DNA from 4 places in the Janthinobacterium sp. BHSEK genome. Region 3 is predicted to be linked to each of the others. Evidence: predicted binding sites of a transcription regulator. Region 3 holds the regulator's gene; each other region holds the start of a gene.
The links. The regulator FNR, encoded in region 3, switches genes on or off when oxygen is low (the NO sensors DNR and NnrR bind a similar motif). The targets are predictions, from matches to a motif close to TTGATNNNNATCAA.
Positions count from the first base shown of each region.

Region 1 (2,200 bases), on a different contig from region 3:
GGGCATCAAGCCCATCCTGGAAAAACAGGGCTACAAGGTCAAGATCGTCGAATTCAACGACTACGTGCAGCCGAACTACGCGCTGGCCGAAGGCTCGCTGGACGCCAACGTGTTCCAGCACATCGTGTATCTAACCAAGTTCGCCACCGATAACAAGCTGCCACTGAGTTCCCTGATCACCGTGCCGACCATGCCGATCGGCCTGTACGGCGGCAAGCAAAAGACGCTGGCCGAAGTCAGGAACGGCGCCACCATCACCATGCCGAACGACCCGACCAACCAGGCGCGCGCGCTGGTGATGCTGGCCAAGATGGGCTGGATCAAGCTGAAACCGAACGTCGACCCGCTGCGCGCGTCCGAGCGCGACGTACTGGAGAACCCGAAGAAGCTGAAACTGGTGCCGCTGGAAGCGGCGCAGCTGCCACGCTCGCTGGCGGACGCCGACTACGCTTTCGTCAACGGCAACTTCGCCCTGGCCGCCGGCATGAAGCTGACGTCGGCCCTCGCCGTGGAAAAGATCTCGGACAGCTACATCAACCTGGTCGCCATCCGCACGGCCGACAAGGCCAAGCCCTGGGTCAAGGACCTGGAAGCGGCCTACCGCTCGCGCGCCTTCCTCGACGCCACCAACAAATACCTGGCCGGCTACGAAAAGACGGACTACCAGCTGGCGCTGGAAAAGACGCTGAAAAAATAAACGACGCATGCAATGCAAAAAGGACGGCCAAGGCCGTCCTTTTTTATTGTCCGCGCCTTGCGGGCGCTATTCCGGCTTAGAAACGGTAGCCGACGCCGATGCCGATCAGGATAGGATCGACCTTGACTTCGCTGGCCTTGGCGCCACCGATGAACACATCGCTGCGGATCTGCACTTTCTTGATGTCGAAGTTCAAGGACCAGTTTTTGTCCAGCTTGTAGTCGACACCGGCTTGCAGCGAGTAGCCCCAGCTGTCATGCTCGAGGCGGCCGGCGCCATTCAGCAATTTCACGTCCGAGATATTCGTGTAGTTGATGCCGGCACCCACGTAAGGGCTGAACTGTTTTTCAGGCATGAAGTGGTATTGCAGCGACAGGGTCGGCGGCAGGTGCTTGAAGGTACCGATATTGTTGCCGTCGAGCTTGACGTCATGCTTTTGCGGGTAAGTCAGGATCAGCTCGGCAGCGATATTCGGGGTGAAGAAGTACGAAATATCGATTTCAGGAATCGTCTTGCTGCTGACCGTCAAACGGTCGGATGCGCCGACGCCACCAACAGGAGCAGATTTATCGGCCGGATCGATGTGCACGGCGCGCGCACGGACCAGCCATGGGCCTTCCTGTGCCATTGCGTTGCCGGCGAATGCGCCGATGGCGGCCAAAACGATTGCTGCTGCAGTTGCGGACTTTTTCATTTTATTTTCCTCTGTCGTTAAGTAACGCTGCGAAGTCTAAGAGTGCAGTGCAACAAAAACTTTGATCCACATCAAATAGTGCTAGATGGCATCAACAGAGGGATTTTTTCCTTTGCCCAGGTCAAGAAAATGCGGCATTGCAAAATCAGGCCGCCTCGGCGAACAGGCTGGCGACCCAGTCTGCAAACACGCGCACGCGCGGCGACAATTGCCGGTGGTGGGGATACAGCACGGACACGGGCAGCGGGTCGGGACGCCAGTCGCGCAGCACCTCCACCAGCTCGCCGGACGCCAGCGCCCGCTCCAGGTGATAACGGGGCGCCTGGATCAAGCCCAGGCCCGCGCGGCAGCAGGCGTGATACGCGTCCGCGTTATTGACGGACACGCTGCCCGGCAAGGCCACGCTGTGCCGCTGCCCATCCGCCTTGAAATCGAAGGGCCAGACCTTGCCCGTCTGGGCGGAAAAAAAATTGACGGCGCGGTGGCCCGCCAGCTGCGCCAGGTTTTCCGGCGTGCCGTGTGCGGCCAGGTAGGCGGGGCTGGCGCACGTCACCTGCTCCAGCAGCGCCACCCTGCGCGCCACCATCGACGAATCGCTCAACTCCCCCACGCGCAGCACGCAATCGACGCCTTCGCGCACCAGGTCGACGAGGCGGTCGCCCATGCCGATTTCCAGTTCGATCAAGGGATAGCGGGCGCAGAACCGGTCCAGCACGGGCATGACGAAGTGCATGGCCAGGGTCGCGTGCAGGTCGATGCGCAGCTTGCCGGCCGGCTGCCGCACCGCCGAGGAAAACACGGCTTCCGTT
Region 1 covers NZ_JBWBYV010000030.1:159,971-162,170, reverse strand. The annotation lists gene AC0V2Y_RS12310 (MetQ/NlpA family ABC transporter substrate-binding protein) at 1-697, shown strand, start outside; gene AC0V2Y_RS12305 (OmpW/AlkL family protein) at 774-1,391, opposite strand; gene AC0V2Y_RS12300 (LysR family transcriptional regulator) at 1,537-2,200, opposite strand, start outside.
Region 1: a site for FNR is predicted at 1,453-1,466, ahead of AC0V2Y_RS12305 (OmpW/AlkL family protein). Genes of this name have one in related genera too.

Region 2 (2,200 bases), on a different contig from region 3:
CTCCACATCCGGCGCGTGCTCATCCTCGCGACGCAGGGTGGCCAGGATGTGTTCCTCTGCAGGAGCGTACGTGATGCGGTACAGGTCGCGCGCCAGCGCATAGGCTTGCGTGCCGGGCCACGGTTCGGGCAGCAGTTCGACGGGCAGTTGCGGGTCGTGCAACTGCACGCGGCGGTAGGCGTGCGTCAGCAGCGAGCGGATGACGAAGGCCTGCTCGGCATCGAACACGGGTTCTTCCTGCAGCAGGGTCAGCAGCGGCTGGAAGCTGGCGATGAATTTTTCGTAGCCGGCCATCACTTCCGACAAGTCCCAGCAGTCGCCCACCATGTCGCGCAGGGGACGCGTGCTGACACCGGGCAACTCTGTTGTGTGGCAGACATACAGCTTGCCCTGCACCTCGTTGCGCACGAGAATATCTTCCAGCGCCTCCGCATTGCTGGCCGGGTGGCCAAAGATGCCGGGCGAGATCAAGCCATAGCCCGCCCACAATAATTCCTTGCGCAGCGCGCCCCGTTCGGCGGCGCCGATGCTGCCGGCCGGCCCGATCACCAGAGTCCAGCTGCCATCCCAATGCACGACCAGCGGCGCATAGATGCGGCGGTAGGCGCGTTCGAAGCGGGCCAGCGCCTCCGGGCGTATCGCATAGGCGCTGCGGCGGCCGTCGCGCTGCGAGCTGAGCCAGCCTTCCTGCGCCAGGCGGAACACGCTGGTGCGCAATAGCCGGTCATTGACGCCGAATGGCGCCAGCAGTTCGATCAGGCTGCCCAGCCAGATGGCGCCGCCGCGCGGCACGATGGCGTCGCCGAAGATGGTCATCACCAGAGACTTCGAGCGCGGTGGGTCGCTTTCCAGGAAATCGGCTATCCATGCCGTGCAGCGGGTGTTCTTCATGTGGTTCCGGTCTGGCCGTGTTGCGGTCGGTTCAATAAAAGCAGCAGTTTACTTGGCTGCGCGGGTAGCGCGGCAATAATTTGCCGGAAGCGCGGGTAGCGCCCCATGGTGTTTTCTCATAAGCAATATCATACGCACAAAAAAGCGGCATAAGATACGTTTTTTTAAAATGATTCATATCAAGTGTATGCAAATCGTTTTTTGTATCGTATTATCTGTTCATCGCACCGCGCGGCTGCGCAAAATCAAAGACATGGGAGACACATCATGTACGCACAAATGGTTGAAACCGGCCTCAAGAACGTCCGCTCCATCGACGACATGGGCCAGGAAGAGCGCGCTTTCCAGGCGCGCATCGACGAAGGCATCAAGATCGAGGCCAAGGACTGGATGCCGGACGCCTACCGCAAGACCCTGATCCGCCAGATTTCGCAGCACGCCCACTCGGAAATCGTCGGCCAATTGCCCGAAGGTAACTGGGTTACGCGCGCGCCGACCCTGAAACGCAAATCGATCCTGCTGGCGAAGATCCAGGACGAAGCGGGCCACGGTCTGTACCTGTACAGCGCCGCGGAAACCCTGGGCGTCTCGCGCGACGATTTGCTGGCCGCCTTGCACTCGGGCAAAGCCAAATATTCCAGCATCTTCAACTATCCCACCCTGTCGTGGGCCGACATGGGCGCCATCGGCTGGCTGGTCGACGGCTCCGCCATCATCAACCAGATTCCCTTGTGCCGCTGCTCCTACGGTCCGTATGCGCGCGCCATGATCCGCGTCTGCAAGGAAGAATCGTTCCATGCGCGCCAGGGCTACGACATCATGATGTCGCTGTGCAAGGGCACGCCCGAACAGAAAGCCATGGCCCAAGATGCCTTGAACCGCTGGTGGTGGCCATCGTTGATGATGTTCGGCCCGTCCGACGCCGCCTCCGTCAACAGCGCCCAGTCGGCGCAATGGCGCATCAAGCTGTTCTCGAACGATGAATTGCGCCAGCGCATGGTCGACCAGACCGTGCCGCAAATCGAATACCTGGGCCTGACCGTGCCCGATCCCGACCTGAAGTTCAATGCGGAGACGGGCCATTATGAATTCGGCGAGATCGACTGGTCCGAGTTCAACAATGTCTTGAAGGGCAATGGCCCGTGCAACCGCGAGCGTTTGCAAACGCGCGTGAAAGCGTATGAAGACGGCGCATGGTTCCGCGATGCCTTGCTCGCGTATGCAGACAAGCAAGCCGCCAACAAAGCGGCAGCGTAATTACATAAGACAGATAGGGGATAGCAACATGAGCAAAGAATGGCCTTTGTGG
Region 2 covers NZ_JBWBYV010000019.1:34,488-36,687, reverse strand. The annotation lists gene paaX (phenylacetic acid degradation operon negative regulatory protein PaaX) at 1-891, opposite strand, end outside; gene paaA (1,2-phenylacetyl-CoA epoxidase subunit PaaA) at 1,159-2,148, shown strand; gene paaB (1,2-phenylacetyl-CoA epoxidase subunit PaaB) at 2,177-2,200, shown strand, end outside.
Region 2: a site for FNR is predicted at 1,061-1,074, ahead of paaA (1,2-phenylacetyl-CoA epoxidase subunit PaaA). Genes of this name have one in related genera too.

Region 3 (2,200 bases):
CAGCACGCCGATCACCACGCCGGCCACCTGGCCGTCGGCGGCCAGCACGGGCGCCACCATCTGCACGATGGGCATGCCGCTCGATTTGCCCAGCATCGGCTCGGTGATCATGGGCTGGCGCGTGCGCAGCACGGTCTGGAAATACTCGCGCTCGGCGACGTTGATGCCGGCGCGCCCCGCCACTTCTGGCATGTCGGCCACGACGGCGCCGTGCGCGTCGAGCACCAGCACGTCGTCGAACAGCACCAGCATCGAGCGGCGCGAATAGTATTCGCGCAATTGGGCGGGCTGGGCGATCAGTTCCGGCGGCTGCTGCCGGGCCGTCAGGGTGACGATCTGCAGCAGCATCCCCAGCTTGTCGTCGAGCTCGGCGGCGGTGCGGCTGATCAGGGACGACTGCTGGCTCAGCAGTACCCGGGTGAAATCGTCGCGCATGTGCTGCACCTGGATCATGGTGACCAGCGCGATCATGGCGATCGAGGTCAGGCTGGTGGCCAGCGCGACTTTTGCTTTGATGCCGAGAGGCTTCATGATTTCCTTTTCAGTACCGGGCGGCACAGGCGGCAAATAATGCTGTCAGGAATTTTCCTATCAATACCCCAGCTTGGCAAGCGCCGCCACGCAAATTGCCCTCTCCGCATGGGCTTTTGACGATGTTGCCATATAATTAAAGGCGGGACGTCGTTTATTCGGTGAAATTGCGGTGAAATTGGCACACGGCAACCCTGTATGCAGTAAACTTGTTGTTGCATTTTCTAAAAGGTACCGACATGACTGAAGCGCTACTCACTCCAACCTTGCCCACAGTGACCGTGGAAGCGTTGCGTGCGCGATGCTCGACCTGCAGCATGCATCAATTGTGCCTGCCGATGGGCCTCGATGTGGGCGACATGGACAGGCTGGACCAGATCATCGGCCGCCGCCGCAAGATCGTGCGCGGCGCCTCGCTGTTCCGCATCGGCGACTCGTTCCAGAACCTGTACGCGATCCGCCTGGGCCACTTCAAGACCTACCAGATCAATCCGGGCGGCGAAGAGCAGGTGACGGGTTTCCAGATGGCTGGCGAACTGCTGGGCATGGACGCCATCAGCGCCGACCGCCACCACTGTAATGCGGTGGCCCTGGAAGACAGCGAAGTGTGTGAAATCCCGTTTTCCAGCCTGGAACAATTGCTGGGCAACATGCCGACCCTGCTGCGCCATTTCCACCGCATGATGAGCCAGGAAATCACGCGCGAGCAAAGCGTGATGCTGTTGCTGGGCAATATGCAGGCGACGCAGCGCTTTGCCGCCTTCATCGTCAACCTGGCGTCGCGCTATGAAGCGCGCGGCTATTCGAGCAGTAAATTCCAGTTGCGCATGTCGCGCGAGGAAATCGGCAACTACCTGGGCCTGACCATCGAAAGCGTCAGCCGTTTATTGTCGAAATTCAAGAAGGAAGGCTGGCTGCGCGTCTCCAACCGAGAGATCGAGATCCTGCAGCCGGCGAAATTGAAGGCCATTACGGCCGGCACGGACGTCTGCAAATAACAGCACCGTCAAAACCTACTGCGCGTCGCGCTTTGCGGCCTGCGATGCTCGCTGTGCTCTAGCACAGCTGCGCTTCTCAGCCACAAATCACTGCCGCTCGCTACGGTTTTTTCCCGGCGCTGTACGTTATAGCTCTTCATCCGCGTGCAGCGCGATGCTGCGTTGCAGCGGCCAGGTCCAGATACCGGACAGGCGCCACTCGCGCTTGTCGTTTTCCACCAGCACCTGCCAGCGGCTGCGTTCGAGCATCGGCAGCGCCACGGAAAAATTGCCGGCAGCATCGGGCTGCACCAGCAGCTTGATATCCTTTTCCGGCAGGGTCGCATGCGCCAGGTGCAGCAGCAAAGGCCTCTGGTACGCCTTGCCGAAGCTGTGCACGGAACCGCTCAGGCGCGCTGCGGCGACGTCATACGCCAGGGTCGTATCCATGGCCAGGTCGCTGGCGATCGTGTCGCGCTTCAAATCCTGGTTGATGGCCTTGCCCTGCTTGTAATAGTCGCCCACCACCAGCGCATCGGGTTGTGTAAACGCGATATAACCCATGAAGCTGCCGACGACCACGGACAGGCCGGGACCGATCATCAGCAGCCATGGCCAGCGGTGCTTGTACCACGGGGCAACGGGGGCTTGCAGTTTCAGACTGTCGGACATGCTATTTCTCCTGTGTAAAT
Region 3 covers NZ_JBWBYV010000005.1:65,072-67,271, reverse strand. The annotation lists gene AC0V2Y_RS02905 (response regulator) at 1-531, opposite strand, end outside; gene fnr (fumarate/nitrate reduction transcriptional regulator Fnr) at 771-1,529, shown strand; gene AC0V2Y_RS02895 (FixH family protein) at 1,656-2,180, opposite strand.

Region 4 (2,200 bases), on a different contig from region 3:
GCAAGCCCGCGTTCAGGGTCAGGCGCACCAGCGAACGGTTCTTCGGCGTGGCCGGCGCACAGAAGACGGCGCCGTAGATACCGCGCCGCTCCAGCGCCTTGCGCAGGAGCAAGGTATCGGGTTCGCTGCCCGCTTCCAGCGCAATGATCTGCTCGGTGCCATCGCTGACGTTGTAGCCGAGATCCATCAAGCCCTGGCGCAGCTGCACGCTGTGGCGGCGCAGGGCGGCACGACGGGCGTCGGCGGCGCGGATGAAATCGAGCGCCGCATCGAACCAGGCCAGCTCGTGTTCCAGCAGGCAGGAACTGAAGATGGCGGGCCGCGAGGCGGACAAAAAATATCCCTTGAAACGGGCCGAACAGGTAATCAGCCCCGCCCGGCCCGCGAACGCCTTGGCCAGCGACGCCGTGCGGAAATGCACGCGCCCGGCCAGGTCCAGCTCCACCACCAGGCCCGCGCCCTGCGGCCCGTGCGTGCCCAGCGAGTGCGACTCGTCGACGATCAGCATGCTGCCGCTGCGCTCGGCGATTTCCACCATGTCCAGCAAGGGCGCCACGCTGCCGTTGGTGCTGTACAGCGCATCGACGACGATGATGCCGGGGCCGTGCTTGTCGAGCTGGCGCTGCAGGTGGGCGCCATCGTTGTGCAGGAAGGCGACGGGCACGGCTTGCGCCGATTGCACGCCCTCCCACAGCGAAGCGTGCGCCTGCATGTCCAGGTACACGGGAATGCCGGGCCCGGCCAGGCTTTGCAGCAAGCCCACATTGGCGGCCCAGCCCGACTGCGCCAGCACGCACGCTTCGCTGCCGAGAAAATCCGCCAGCTTGCGTTCCAGCCGGTGCTGGCGGCTGCCTTCCTGCAGGAACACGGACGACATCAGCATGGCGCCGCCGTCCTGCAAGACGCGCGCCTGGGCCGCCAGCAGGGCCGCCTCGCCGGCGATGTTCAGATAGTCATTGCCAGCGAGCATCACGGCACCTGCCGGCACAGCTTGCCATTCGTGCAGGTGTTCGCCGCCAAGCAGCTTCTCGACGCGCTCGACGTAGTGCTCATCCATGCGCGCGCGCACGAAGGCAGGCATCAGCTGCTCGGCGTGGATGGCGCGGGACGACAGGGGGGAAATGGCGTGTGACATAGGGACTCCTGATTGGTTGCGGTGGGAACTACCGCGTCCAACATGCGCGAGCCATCCGGCAAGAGATTGATACAGCTCAACAGTTATGCCGATATTCTGCTGATAGGGCGGGAACCCGCCGATGATGTTGTATTGACACGCCTCAACGAACACGCCCCCTGACCATGATGCATGCGCAGTCCCCTTCCGGAATACGGTGGCAAGGCAAGCTGCTCCAGCCTTTCCTGCATTTCCACGACGCCATCGAACACACGCCCGTGCGGCGCGCCCAGGTGCGCGCCCTGGCGCTCATCGGTGCGCTGGGCATGCCCCTGTACTACGCGCTATGGCATTATTTCTTTCCGCAAGAATACGAATCGCTGCTGCTGCGCACCGTGGCGGCGCTGCTGTTCCTGCCCGCGCTATGGCCTGACCGCGTCAGCAACACCTGGTTCAGCGTCTACCTGTTCCTGGGGCTGACCTTCGAACTGCCGTTTTTCTTCACGTATATGTTCCTGATGAACCACGCTTCGGCGCTGTGGGTACATTCGCTGCTGGTGGCGCTGATCGTGCTGTTTCACTTCGATACGCGCATCGCCGTCCTCGCCTACCTGAGCGGCACCGTGCTGGCCTGCCTGGCGTTTGCCGTGGCCGGCGATCCCGCCTTTTTGCTCAGCCGCGACGTCTTGCAGCAATTGCCCGTGCACTGGTTCACGATTGCCGTGCTGTCCGTCGTCAAGGTGGGGCGCCATGTGGGTGCGCAGGAAAAGCTGGCCGGACTGGCTGCCGGGCTGGGCAGCGTGGCGCACGAATTGCGCACGCCCCTCGTCAGCGTCGAGGCGAACGTGCGCGGGCTGCAACGGGGGCTGCAGCAAAGGGGGCCGCAAAGGGGGCAGCATGGGGAGCAGCAAAACCCGCAAGGCCAGCCGCCCGATGCGGACAGCCTGGACGCGCTGGCGCGCATCCGCTTCGAAGTGCGCCATATGCACCACATGATCGATCTGTTCCTGCTCAGCGCCAGCGCCGTCAACCGCAAGCTCGAAGCGAACGAGACGGTCGCCATGCACGACAGCGTGACGGCCGTCC
Region 4 covers NZ_JBWBYV010000062.1:32,490-34,689, forward strand. The annotation lists gene cqsA (alpha-hydroxyketone-type quorum-sensing autoinducer synthase) at 1-1,135, opposite strand, end outside; gene AC0V2Y_RS21390 (sensor histidine kinase) at 1,300-2,200, shown strand, end outside.
Region 4: a site for FNR is predicted at 1,202-1,215, ahead of cqsA (alpha-hydroxyketone-type quorum-sensing autoinducer synthase). Genes of this name have one in related genera too.